DNA from 2 places in the Pseudomonas palleroniana genome. Region 2 is predicted to be linked to the other one. Evidence: predicted binding sites of a transcription regulator. Region 2 holds the regulator's gene; the other holds the start of a gene.
What was found. The regulator FliA, encoded in region 2, starts transcription of late flagellar genes. The targets are predictions, from matches to a motif close to CTAAAGTTTNNNNNNNNNNNGCCGNTAA.

Region 1: a site for FliA is predicted at 3,215-3,242, ahead of MJP36_RS17860 (methyl-accepting chemotaxis protein). Genes of this name have one in related genera too.

The regions. Positions count from the first base shown of each region.
Region 1 is NZ_CP092411.1:3,931,181-3,936,193, forward strand. Features, by position in the region: gene MJP36_RS17835 (NAD-dependent succinate-semialdehyde dehydrogenase) at 1-560, shown strand, start outside; gene MJP36_RS17840 (LysR substrate-binding domain-containing protein) at 620-1,528, shown strand; gene MJP36_RS17845 (MmcQ/YjbR family DNA-binding protein) at 1,525-1,881, shown strand; gene MJP36_RS17850 (DUF1294 domain-containing protein) at 1,870-2,253, opposite strand; gene MJP36_RS17855 (undecaprenyl-diphosphate phosphatase) at 2,250-3,080, opposite strand; gene MJP36_RS17860 (methyl-accepting chemotaxis protein) at 3,309-4,943, shown strand.
Region 2 is NZ_CP092411.1:2,416,733-2,421,745, forward strand. Features, by position in the region: gene flhF (flagellar biosynthesis GTPase FlhF) at 1-923, shown strand, start outside; gene fleN (flagellar synthesis regulator FleN) at 1,029-1,862, shown strand; gene fliA (RNA polymerase sigma factor FliA) at 1,859-2,599, shown strand; gene MJP36_RS11135 (chemotaxis response regulator CheY) at 2,768-3,142, shown strand; gene MJP36_RS11140 (protein phosphatase CheZ) at 3,162-3,950, shown strand; gene MJP36_RS11145 (chemotaxis protein CheA) at 3,962-5,013, shown strand, end outside.

The DNA of each region.
Region 1 (5,013 bases), 1.5 Mb from region 2:
GCATCCTGCAAGCGTTCTTGCAGCGGGTACAGGCAGCGGTGGCCGATATCGAAGTGGATCAGGGCCTGCGCGAGGGGTTTGTGGTCGGGCCGCTGGTCAACCAGGCGGGTTTCGACAAAGTGGTGCGCCTGGTGGAGCAGGCCAAGGCCGCCGGCGCCGATGTACTGATGGGTGGCAAGCCCCACGCCAAGGGCGGCCTGTTCTACGAGCCCACGATCTTGACGGGGTTGCAGGATGATTCACCGCTGGCCACCGAGGAAATTTTCGGCCCGGTCTTCGCCATCTATGCGTTCGAGGATGAAGAGGAAGCCATCAGGCGCGCCAACCAGACCGAATTCGGCCTGGTGGCATACGCCTACACCCGCGCATTGGGTCGCTCATTACGACTATCAAGCGGGCTTGAGGCCGGCATGGTCATCTTGAACTCCGGTTCGGTGGGCACTGCGTCGGTGCCATTTGGCGGCATCAAGCAATCCGGTTACGGGCGCGAAGGCAGCTATTACGGGATCGAGGAGTATGTGCATGTGAAGTATGTGCTGATGGCGGGTGCACATTTTTAGTGGATTTGCCTGCACCAGACGCGGATAGTTCGCCCCACTGACAGGACAACAGGTTGATCATGCAAGACCTCAACGACCTTTACTATTTCGCCAAAGTCGTCGAATCCGGCGGTTTCGCGGCGGCAGGCCGTGTGCTGGGCATTCCCAAATCACGCCTGTCGCGGCGCATCGCCGAGCTGGAAGAACGCCTGGGCGCGCGCCTGCTGCAGCGCACCACCCGGCAACTGACCCTCACTGCCGTGGGTGAACGCTACCTGCGCCATTGCCAGGCCATGCTCCTCGAAGCGGAAATGGCCGATGAGGCCGTGGCCAGCATGTCCAGCGAACCCCGTGGCCGCCTGCGCGTCAGTTGCCCGGTGGGCATGGCCCAGCACATGCTGCCGGACATGGTCGCCGGATTTCTCGCCGCCCACCCACTGGTACAACTGGAAATGACCCTGGTCAATCGCCGTGTCGACCTGGTGGCTGAAGGTATCGACGTAGCCCTGCGCGTGCGCGAACACGGCGATGAAGACCCGCTGCTGGTCACCAAGCGCCTGCGCCAGGCCCAGACGGTGCTGGTGGCCAGCCCGGCGTTTATCCAGGGCAGGCAGATCAACACCCTTGAAGACCTCAAGCAACTGCCGATACTGGGCGCCCTCGAGGCGGACCGCATGGTGCATCAGCGCATTCTTGACCCACAAGGGCAACCCCACGAGCTGGTGATGGAGGCCCGATTGGGCATCGACGACTTCGTCGTGCGCAAGGCCAGTGCCATCATGGGCCTGGGTTTTACCGTACTGCCGATGATGTATTGCGAAGAGGAGCTGGCCAGCGGCCGCCTGGTGCAACTGCTGCCCGAGTGGTCGCTGCCGGGGGGTTGGTTGCAGGCGGTGTACCCGCATCGGCGTGGCGTACTGCCGGCCATTCGGGCCTGGATTGATTACCTCGAAGAAGGCTTCAGAGGTTGCGGAGATCGACTGCTATGAAGATGAACGAAGAACAAGTCGCGACGTTTTGCCTGGGCCTGCCCGGAGCACGGGAAGACTATAAATGGGGTGGCGTGCGGGTGTTCTCGATCGCCGGCAACAAGATGTTCGCCGTGCAAAACCTGCGGGGTGCGTCGCTGGCCTTCAAGGTCGACAAGGAATTGTTCCTGGGCCATGTCGATCGCCCGGGTATCCACCCGGCGCCGTACCTGGCCCGCGCGCAGTGGATCATCATGGATACGCCCTACCCGCTGGGCGCTGATGAACTGCGTGGCTTGTTGCAGCGTTCCCATCAACTGGTGGTCAGCAAACTGCCCAAGCGCACGCAGGTCGGGCTGCGGCTAGAGGACTGACAACAAGGTACCGCCCAGGAACAGCTGGTCCAGCCAGAACACCTGGTGCAACAGCACGATCACCCAGAACAGCACCTGATAGGACACTTTGCGGGTTTTGTGGCGAAACACCTGCTGGGCGATCAACGCGCCCGGCCAACCGCCTGCCAGCTCGACAGCGTGCAGGATGTTTTCCGGGATGCGGCGCGCATCGGTTTGCGCCTTGCGCTTGTCGCTCCAGTACAGGAAAAACGCCACCACGCTGACCACCCCATAGGCGACCAGCGGGATCAGGGTCTCGCCGCGATACCCCAGCAGCGCCGCTCCCAACAGCGGCGCGGCGCACAGCAGTGCAAAGATCGCCGCCTTCAAGCGTGGGTGCTGCAGGCTCATGGCTTGACCGCGGACCAGTCGATCCAACCGAACTGCCAGGTCGCCAGGATCACCAGGCCGAACGCGATCCGGTACCAGGCAAAAGCCGCATAGCTGTGGCTGGCGATGAACTTGAGCAACGCCTTGACCGCGATCATCGCGAAGATGAACGAGGTGACGAAACCAATCGCGAATACCGGCAGGTCATCCGGCTGGAACAGGTGACGGTACTTGTAGCCCGAATACACCGCCGCACCGACCATGGTCGGCATGGCCAGGAAGAACGAGAACTCGGTGGCGGTCTTGCGCGACAAACCGAACAACAGGCCGCCGATGATGGTCGCACCGGAACGCGACGTGCCCGGGATCATCGCCAGGCATTGGGCCAGGCCCACCTTGAGCGCTTCCTTCCAGGTGATGTCATCCACACTGTGCGCATGCACGGCATGCTGGCGACGTTCGGCCCACAACATGATCACGCCGCCGATCACCAGCGCGGTGGCCACGGTGATCGGGTTGAACAGGTAGTGCTTGATCAGGTCGGCGAAAATCACCCCCAACACCACGGCCGGCAGCACGGCGATCATCAGGTTGACGGTAAAGCGCTGGGCATTGCGCTGCGTCGGCAAACCGATCACCACGTCCAGGATCTTGCGCCGGAACTCCCACACCACCGCCAGGATCGCGCCCAACTGAATGATGATGTTGAACGCTTCAAAACGCTCGCCACCAAAACCGATCAGGTCGGCTACGATAATCTGGTGACCGGTGCTGGAGATCGGCAGGAACTCCGTCAGCCCCTCCACCATGCCCAGTATCAATGCCTGTATGGCGGTCCAAAAATCCATATTTCCCCCAAAGGTCATGCGCGAGGCACACCCCGTTGTTTTTTCCAGTGATTCAATGATGTTGAGTGAGCTTGCGGCCAGGCGTTGGATCATCCACGCCGGGCTGCAAAAATTGCGTGAAAAATCAGGCAGTACTCAGGTTTTCCGATTACGCGCCGAAAGCCTATCAGACACGCCGGAAATGGCGAAGCAGCGCTACAACTATAAAAAGCATGGAGTGACAGGACGATGAACAGTTTGCGCAACATGTCGATCAGCCGCCGTCTCTGGCTGATCCTGATAGTCGCCGTGCTGATGCTGCTGACCTTGGGCCTGCTGATGCTCAAGCAGATCCATGGCGATCTCTACCAGGCCAAGCGCCAACAGACCGAGCATGTGGTCCAGACCGCCAGCGGCGTATTGGCGTATTACCAGAATCTTGAAAAAACCGGCGTGCTGACCCGCGAAGCGGCGCAGCAGCAAGCCCTGAGCGCGGTGCGCGGGTTGCGTTATGACCACGATGATTATTTCTGGATCAACGACCTCACGCCCGTGATGATCATGCACCCGGCCAACCCCAAGCTGGATGGCCAGAACCTGTCGGCGATTCGCGACCCGGACGGGTTTGCGGTGTTCAACGAGTTCGTGAGCCTGGCCAAGGCCAAGGGTGCGGGTATCGTCAGCTATCGCTGGCCGAAGCCCGGCGCCGAAGCCCCGGTGGAGAAAACCTCGTATATCCAACTGTTCGAGCCGTGGGGCTGGATCATTGGCTCCGGCGTCTACGTGGATGACGTCCAGGCCGAATTCAAGGTGCAGGTGTGGAAAGCCTCGTTCATCTGCTTGGCGATCGCCCTGGTGATGGCGCTGCTGGTGCTGCTGATCGCCCGCAGCATCGTGAACCCGTTGCAACAGGCCGTGAACGCCATGGCCAATATCGCCAGTGGCGAAAGCGACCTGACCCGCAGCCTCGACACCCACGGGCGCGACGAAGTCACCCAACTGTCCCAGCACTTCAATGCCTTCACGCGAAAACTGAGCCAGGTGGTCGGCCAGCTGCAAGCGTGCGCCAATGCCCTGGGCCAGTCGTCCATAGAGCTTGGCACCAATGCCAGCCAGGCCCATGACCGCAGCCAGCAACAGTCGCAGCAGATGGAACTGGTGGCGACCGCCATCAACGAAGTCACCTATGGCGTGCAGGATGTGGCGAAAAACGCCGAGCACGCCGCCAGCGAAATGCGCGACGCGCAGGCGCAGGCACAACAGGGCCAGGTGAATATCGACGGCAGCCTGCAACAGATCGACCAACTCTCCGGCACCATCGGCCAGGCCGTCGAAGTGATCCGCACGCTGTCCAGCGAAAGCACGCAGATAGGTAGCGTGCTTGAGGTGATCCGTTCCATCGCCGACCAGACCAACCTGTTGGCACTCAACGCGGCCATTGAAGCCGCGCGTGCCGGCGAGCAAGGCCGAGGCTTTGCGGTGGTGGCCGATGAAGTCCGCCTGCTGGCCCAGCGTACGCAGAAATCCACTGCTGAAATCCAGGTCATGATCGAGCGTCTGCAAGGCCATTCGGAAGCGGCGGTCAAGGTCATCAGTGACAGCCACAGCGCCTCGCAACTGACGATTGAACAAGCCGGCCAGGCCGGGGCCAGCCTCACGGCGATCGGCCAGGCGCTGCACAACCTCAACGGGCTGAACGCTTCAATCGCCAGCGCTACCCTGCAGCAGGCGCATGTCGTGGAAGACATCAACCAGAACGTCACCGAGGCGGCCGGCTTGTCCCACAGCACCGCATTGGCGGCGCAACAGTCCAGCGCGGCCAGCGAACATTTGCGCGCCTTGAGCGAACAACTCGACGGCCTGCTGCGCCAGTTCAAGGTCTAGCTCGTTTCAACCTGTGGGAGGGGGCTTGCTCCCGATGGCGGTGGGTCAGCTGAAAAGTCAGTGACCGGTG
Region 2 (5,013 bases):
TGCGCTCTGAACTCAACGGCCTGCGTGAACTGCTCGAAGTGCAGTTGGGTTCGTTGGCCTGGACACAGTTGCAAGGCAGCAAGCCGCACCAGGCCAACCTGTGGCGTCGCTTGCAGCGTATCGGCCTGTCCGGCCCGCTGTCCCGCGACCTGCTGGCGCTGACCACCGAGGTCGAAGAGCCCCGCCAGGCGTGGCGCATGTTGCTGGCCCACTTGGCCCGCATGATCGTCACCCCGGAGCTCGAACCGCTGGAAGAGGGCGGTGTGATCGCCATGGTCGGCCCGGCCGGCATGGGCAAGACCACCACCCTGGCCAAGCTGGCCGCCCGGTATGTGCTCAAGTACGGCGCGTCGAGTATCGCGCTGGTGAGCATGGACAGTTATCGTATCGGCGCCCAGGAACAGCTCAAGACCCTGGGGCGCATCCTCAATGTGCCGGTGACCCACGTCGACCCGGGCCAGTCCCTGGCCAATGCCCTTGACCCGCTGTTGCGCAAGCGCGTGGTGTTGATCGACACCGCCGGCCTGCAAGCCAGCGATCCGGCGCTGCGCATGCAGCTGGAAAGCCTGGCCGGGCGTGGCATCAAGGCGAAAAATTACCTGGTGCTTGCAACCACCAGCCAGAAACAGGTTCTTACCGCTGCGTACCACAGCTACAAACGTTGCGGCCTGGCGGGTTGCATCCTCACCAAACTAGACGAAACTGCAAACTTGGGTGAGGTGTTGAGCCTGGCTATCGGTCATGAATTACCGGTTGCCTACCTGACCGATGGCCCGCGGATTCCAGATGATTTGCATCTGCCGCGTCGTCATCAGTTGGTCAGCCGTGCTGTCAGCGTGCAAATGCAAGAAGAGCCTAGCGAGGAAGCGATGGCTGATATGTTCGCCGACCTTTACCACAACCCGGCAAAACGGGTGGGGTGAGGCAGGATGAGCACTGTGAAATGTATCTACATTGATGGTCTGCAAGCGATTCACGCGACCAAGCCGTGTAGCCTGCGTCTAAGCAAGACAAGGTAAAGAAATAAAATGGGCAGCATGCATCCTGTACAGGTGATCGCGGTGACCGGCGGCAAAGGTGGCGTCGGGAAAACTAACGTGTCGGTGAATTTGTCCCTGGCCCTGGCAGAACTTGGCCGTCGCGTCATGCTGCTGGATGCTGACCTGGGCCTGGCGAACGTGGACGTTCTGCTGGGGCTGACACCCAAACACACCCTCGCCGATGTGATCGAGGGCCGTTGCGAGCTGCGCGATGTGCTGCTGCAAGGCCCCGGAGGCATTCGTATCGTGCCTGCCGCCTCGGGCACCCAGAGCATGGTGCACCTGAGCCCGGCGCAGCACGCCGGCCTGATCCAGGCGTTCAGCGATATCGGCGACAACCTCGATGTGCTGGTGATCGACACCGCCGCCGGGATCGGCGAATCCGTGGTCAGCTTCGTGCGCGCCGCGCAGGAAGTATTGCTGGTGGTCTGCGACGAACCCACCTCGATCACCGACGCCTATGCTCTGATCAAACTGCTTAACCGTGACTACGGCATGAACCGCTTCCGCGTGCTGGCCAACATGGCCCAAAGCCCGCAGGAAGGCCGGAATCTGTTCGCCAAGTTGACCAAGGTCACGGACCGTTTTCTCGATGTCGCCTTACAATACGTTGGCGCAGTTCCCTATGACGAGTGTGTGCGCAAGGCCGTGCAAAAGCAGCGTGCGGTCTATGAAGCGTTCCCTCGTTCCAAATGCGCGTTGGCGTTCAAGGCTATTGCCCAGAAGGTCGATACCTGGCCGTTGCCTGCCAACCCGCGGGGGCATCTGGAGTTTTTCGTCGAGCGATTGGTGCATCAGACGAGCGCAGGACCGGTGCTATGACAGCCAGCGGCTATAACCTTTACAAGAAATCGGCACGTGACAGCCAGGGCGAATTGATCGAGCGTTATGCGCCCTTGGTCAAGCGCATTGCCTACCACTTGCTGGCGCGCCTGCCGGCCAGTGTGCAGGTGGAAGACCTGATCCAGGCCGGCATGATCGGCTTGCTCGAAGTGTCGACCAAATATGACGCGAGCAAGGGTGCGAGTTTCGAGACGTATGCGGGTATCCGTATCCGTGGCGCGATGCTCGATGAGGTCCGTAAAGGGGATTGGGCGCCGCGTTCGGTACACCGCAACACGCGAATGGTCAGTGATGCCATTCGCGCAATTGAAGCAAAAACCGGTCGTGACGCTAAAGATCATGAAGTTGCGGCCGAACTCCAATTGAGTCTCGATGATTATTACGGGATTTTGAACGATACCTTGGGCAGCCGCCTGTTCAGTTTCGACGACCTGTTGCAGGACGGCGAACACGAAGGGCTGCACGAGGACGGCGCGAGTGCACATCTCGAACCGTCGCGTGACCTGGAAGATGAGCGTTTCCAGAGGGCGTTGGCGGACGCGATTGCCAATTTGCCGGAGCGTGAGCGACTGGTGTTGGCGCTGTACTACGACGAAGAGCTGAACCTCAAGGAAATCGGTGAGGTCCTGGGGGTCAGCGAATCGCGTGTCAGCCAGCTGCATAGCCAGTGCGCAGCCCGCTTGCGGGGGCGGTTGGGGGAGTGGCGCGCGCGCTGACAGGCAGTGTGGGGACACTGTAGACGCGCCGCGAAAGTCGAAGGCTTTTGCGGGGTCGTGCCGTGGTGCCCTGGGCAGTCCTTTGTTGTGTAACGCCTGTTGATTGAAATGGCGCGTCCAGGTGCTGGGCGCGTTTAAGACTGCTTGGAGGTCGAATTGGACAAGAACATGAAAATCCTCATCGTTGATGACTTCTCAACGATGCGGCGGATCATAAAAAATCTGTTGCGTGACCTTGGGTTCACCAACACGGTCGAGGCGGATGACGGCCTTACGGCGATCCCGATCCTCAACAGTGGGAGCATCGACTTTCTGGTAACGGACTGGAACATGCCGGGCATGACCGGTATCGACTTGTTGCGCCACGTGCGCGCCGACGAAAAATTGCGCAGCCTTCCCGTGTTGATGGTGACCGCCGAAGCCAAGCGTGAACAGATCATCGAAGCCGCCCAGGCCGGGGTCAACGGTTACGTGGTCAAGCCATTCACTGCACAGGCGTTGAAAGAGAAGATCGAAAAAATCTTCGAGCGCATCCACGGCTAACGCCATCGCAGGGGGAGCTATGGAGCATACAGAATCATCACAGAAAGACTTTGAGTCGACTCTGAAAAAACATGCCCACCAGTTGGTCGAAAGCCTGGAAAAAGGTCAGTTCGGCGACGCGGTGCAGTTGATCCATGAGCTCAATCAGACGCGTGACCGCGGCCTGTATCAGGAAGTGGGCAAGCTGACACGTGAGCTGCACAGTGCGATCGTCAATTTTCAGATTGACCCGCACATGCCCCAGGCCGAAGAAATTTCGCAAATCACCGATGCCACCGAACGCTTGTCCTATGTGGTCAGGCTGACTGAGGCGGCGGCCAACCGCACTATGGACCTGGTGGAAAACGCCACGCCGCTGGTCAACGGCATGGCCAACGAAGCCCAGGCCCTCAGCGTTGACTGGGGCCGCTTCATGCGTCGCGAAGTGGGCGCCGAAGAGTTTCGTGAATTGGCGCGTCGGGTTGAAGGTTTCCTGTCGCGCAGTGAGCAGGACAACCGTACGGTTTCCAGCAACCTCAACGACATTTTGCTGGCCCAGGATTACCAGGACCTCACCGGTCAAGTGATCAAGCGTGTGACCCAGTTGGTCACCGAAGTGGAAAGCAACCTGCTCAAATTGGTGCTGATGGCCGGCCAGGTCGACCGCTTTGCCGGTATCGAACATGACCGCGCAGCGATCCTTTCGGAAAAAGATCCACAAAAACATCTCGCCAAGGGTGAAGGTCCGCAGATTCATGCCGATAAACGTGAAGACGTCGTATCCGGTCAAGATGACGTAGACGATTTGCTGTCCAGTTTAGGCTTCTAAGGAGCACCCACATGAGCTTCGGCGCCGATGAAGAGATCCTTCAGGATTTCCTTGTAGAGGCCGGCGAAATTTTAGAGCAACTGTCCGAGCAACTGGTCGAGCTGGAAAGCCGCCCGGATGATGCGAACCTGCTCAATGCAATTTTTCGCGGTTTTCACACTGTAAAAGGGGGCGCCGGCTTCCTCCAGCTCCATGAGCTGGTGGAGTGCTGCCACATCGCCGAGAACGTGTTCGACATCCTGCGCAAGGGTGAGCGTCACGTTGATTCGGAATTGATGGACGTGATTCTCGAAGCCCTGGATGCGGTCAATGGCATGTTCAGCCAGGTCCGTGAACGCGCGCCGATCACGGCTGCCACGCCCGAGCTGCTGGCCGCCCTGGCGCGCTACGCAGAGCCTGCCGACACCTCGGCCGCGCCGGCGGTGGAAGCCGCCCCGGAACCGGAACCGGTTGCCGAGCCTGAGCCGGATGTGACCGATAGCGAGTTCGAGCAACTGCTCAACTCCCTCAGCGCGGCGAAGGCCGAAGCCGAAGCTCCGGCGGCACCTGCTGCCGTGCCGACCAGCGAAGACATCACCGACGCCGAATTTGAATCCTTGCTCGACCAGTTGCATGGCAAGGGCCAGTTCGCCGCCGATGCCGTGGCGCCTGCCGCAGCTTCCGAAGCGCCTGCGGCCCCGGCCAGCACCGACATTACCGACGACGAATTCGAAGCGTTGCTCGACCAACTGCACGGCAAAGGCACGTTCGCGGCCGAAGCCCTGCCGGAAGTTGCCGCGACAGCGGCTGCGCCGACGGCTGCCAAGCCGCCTGTTACGCCGCCTGCCAGTGCGCAGCCAGCCGGCGACGGGCTGATCTCCGAGCACGAATTCGAAGCCTTGCTCGACGAATTGCACGGCAAGGGCAAGTTCAGTGAAGTACCCCCGACGGCGGCTGCGACCGCTACCCCGGTAGCGGCGAAACCTGCACCTGCACCTGCTGCTGCACCTGCTGCTGCACCTGCTGCTGCACCTGCTGCCGCCAAGCCGGCTCCTGCTGCTGCGCCGGCCGCTGCAGCGCCTGC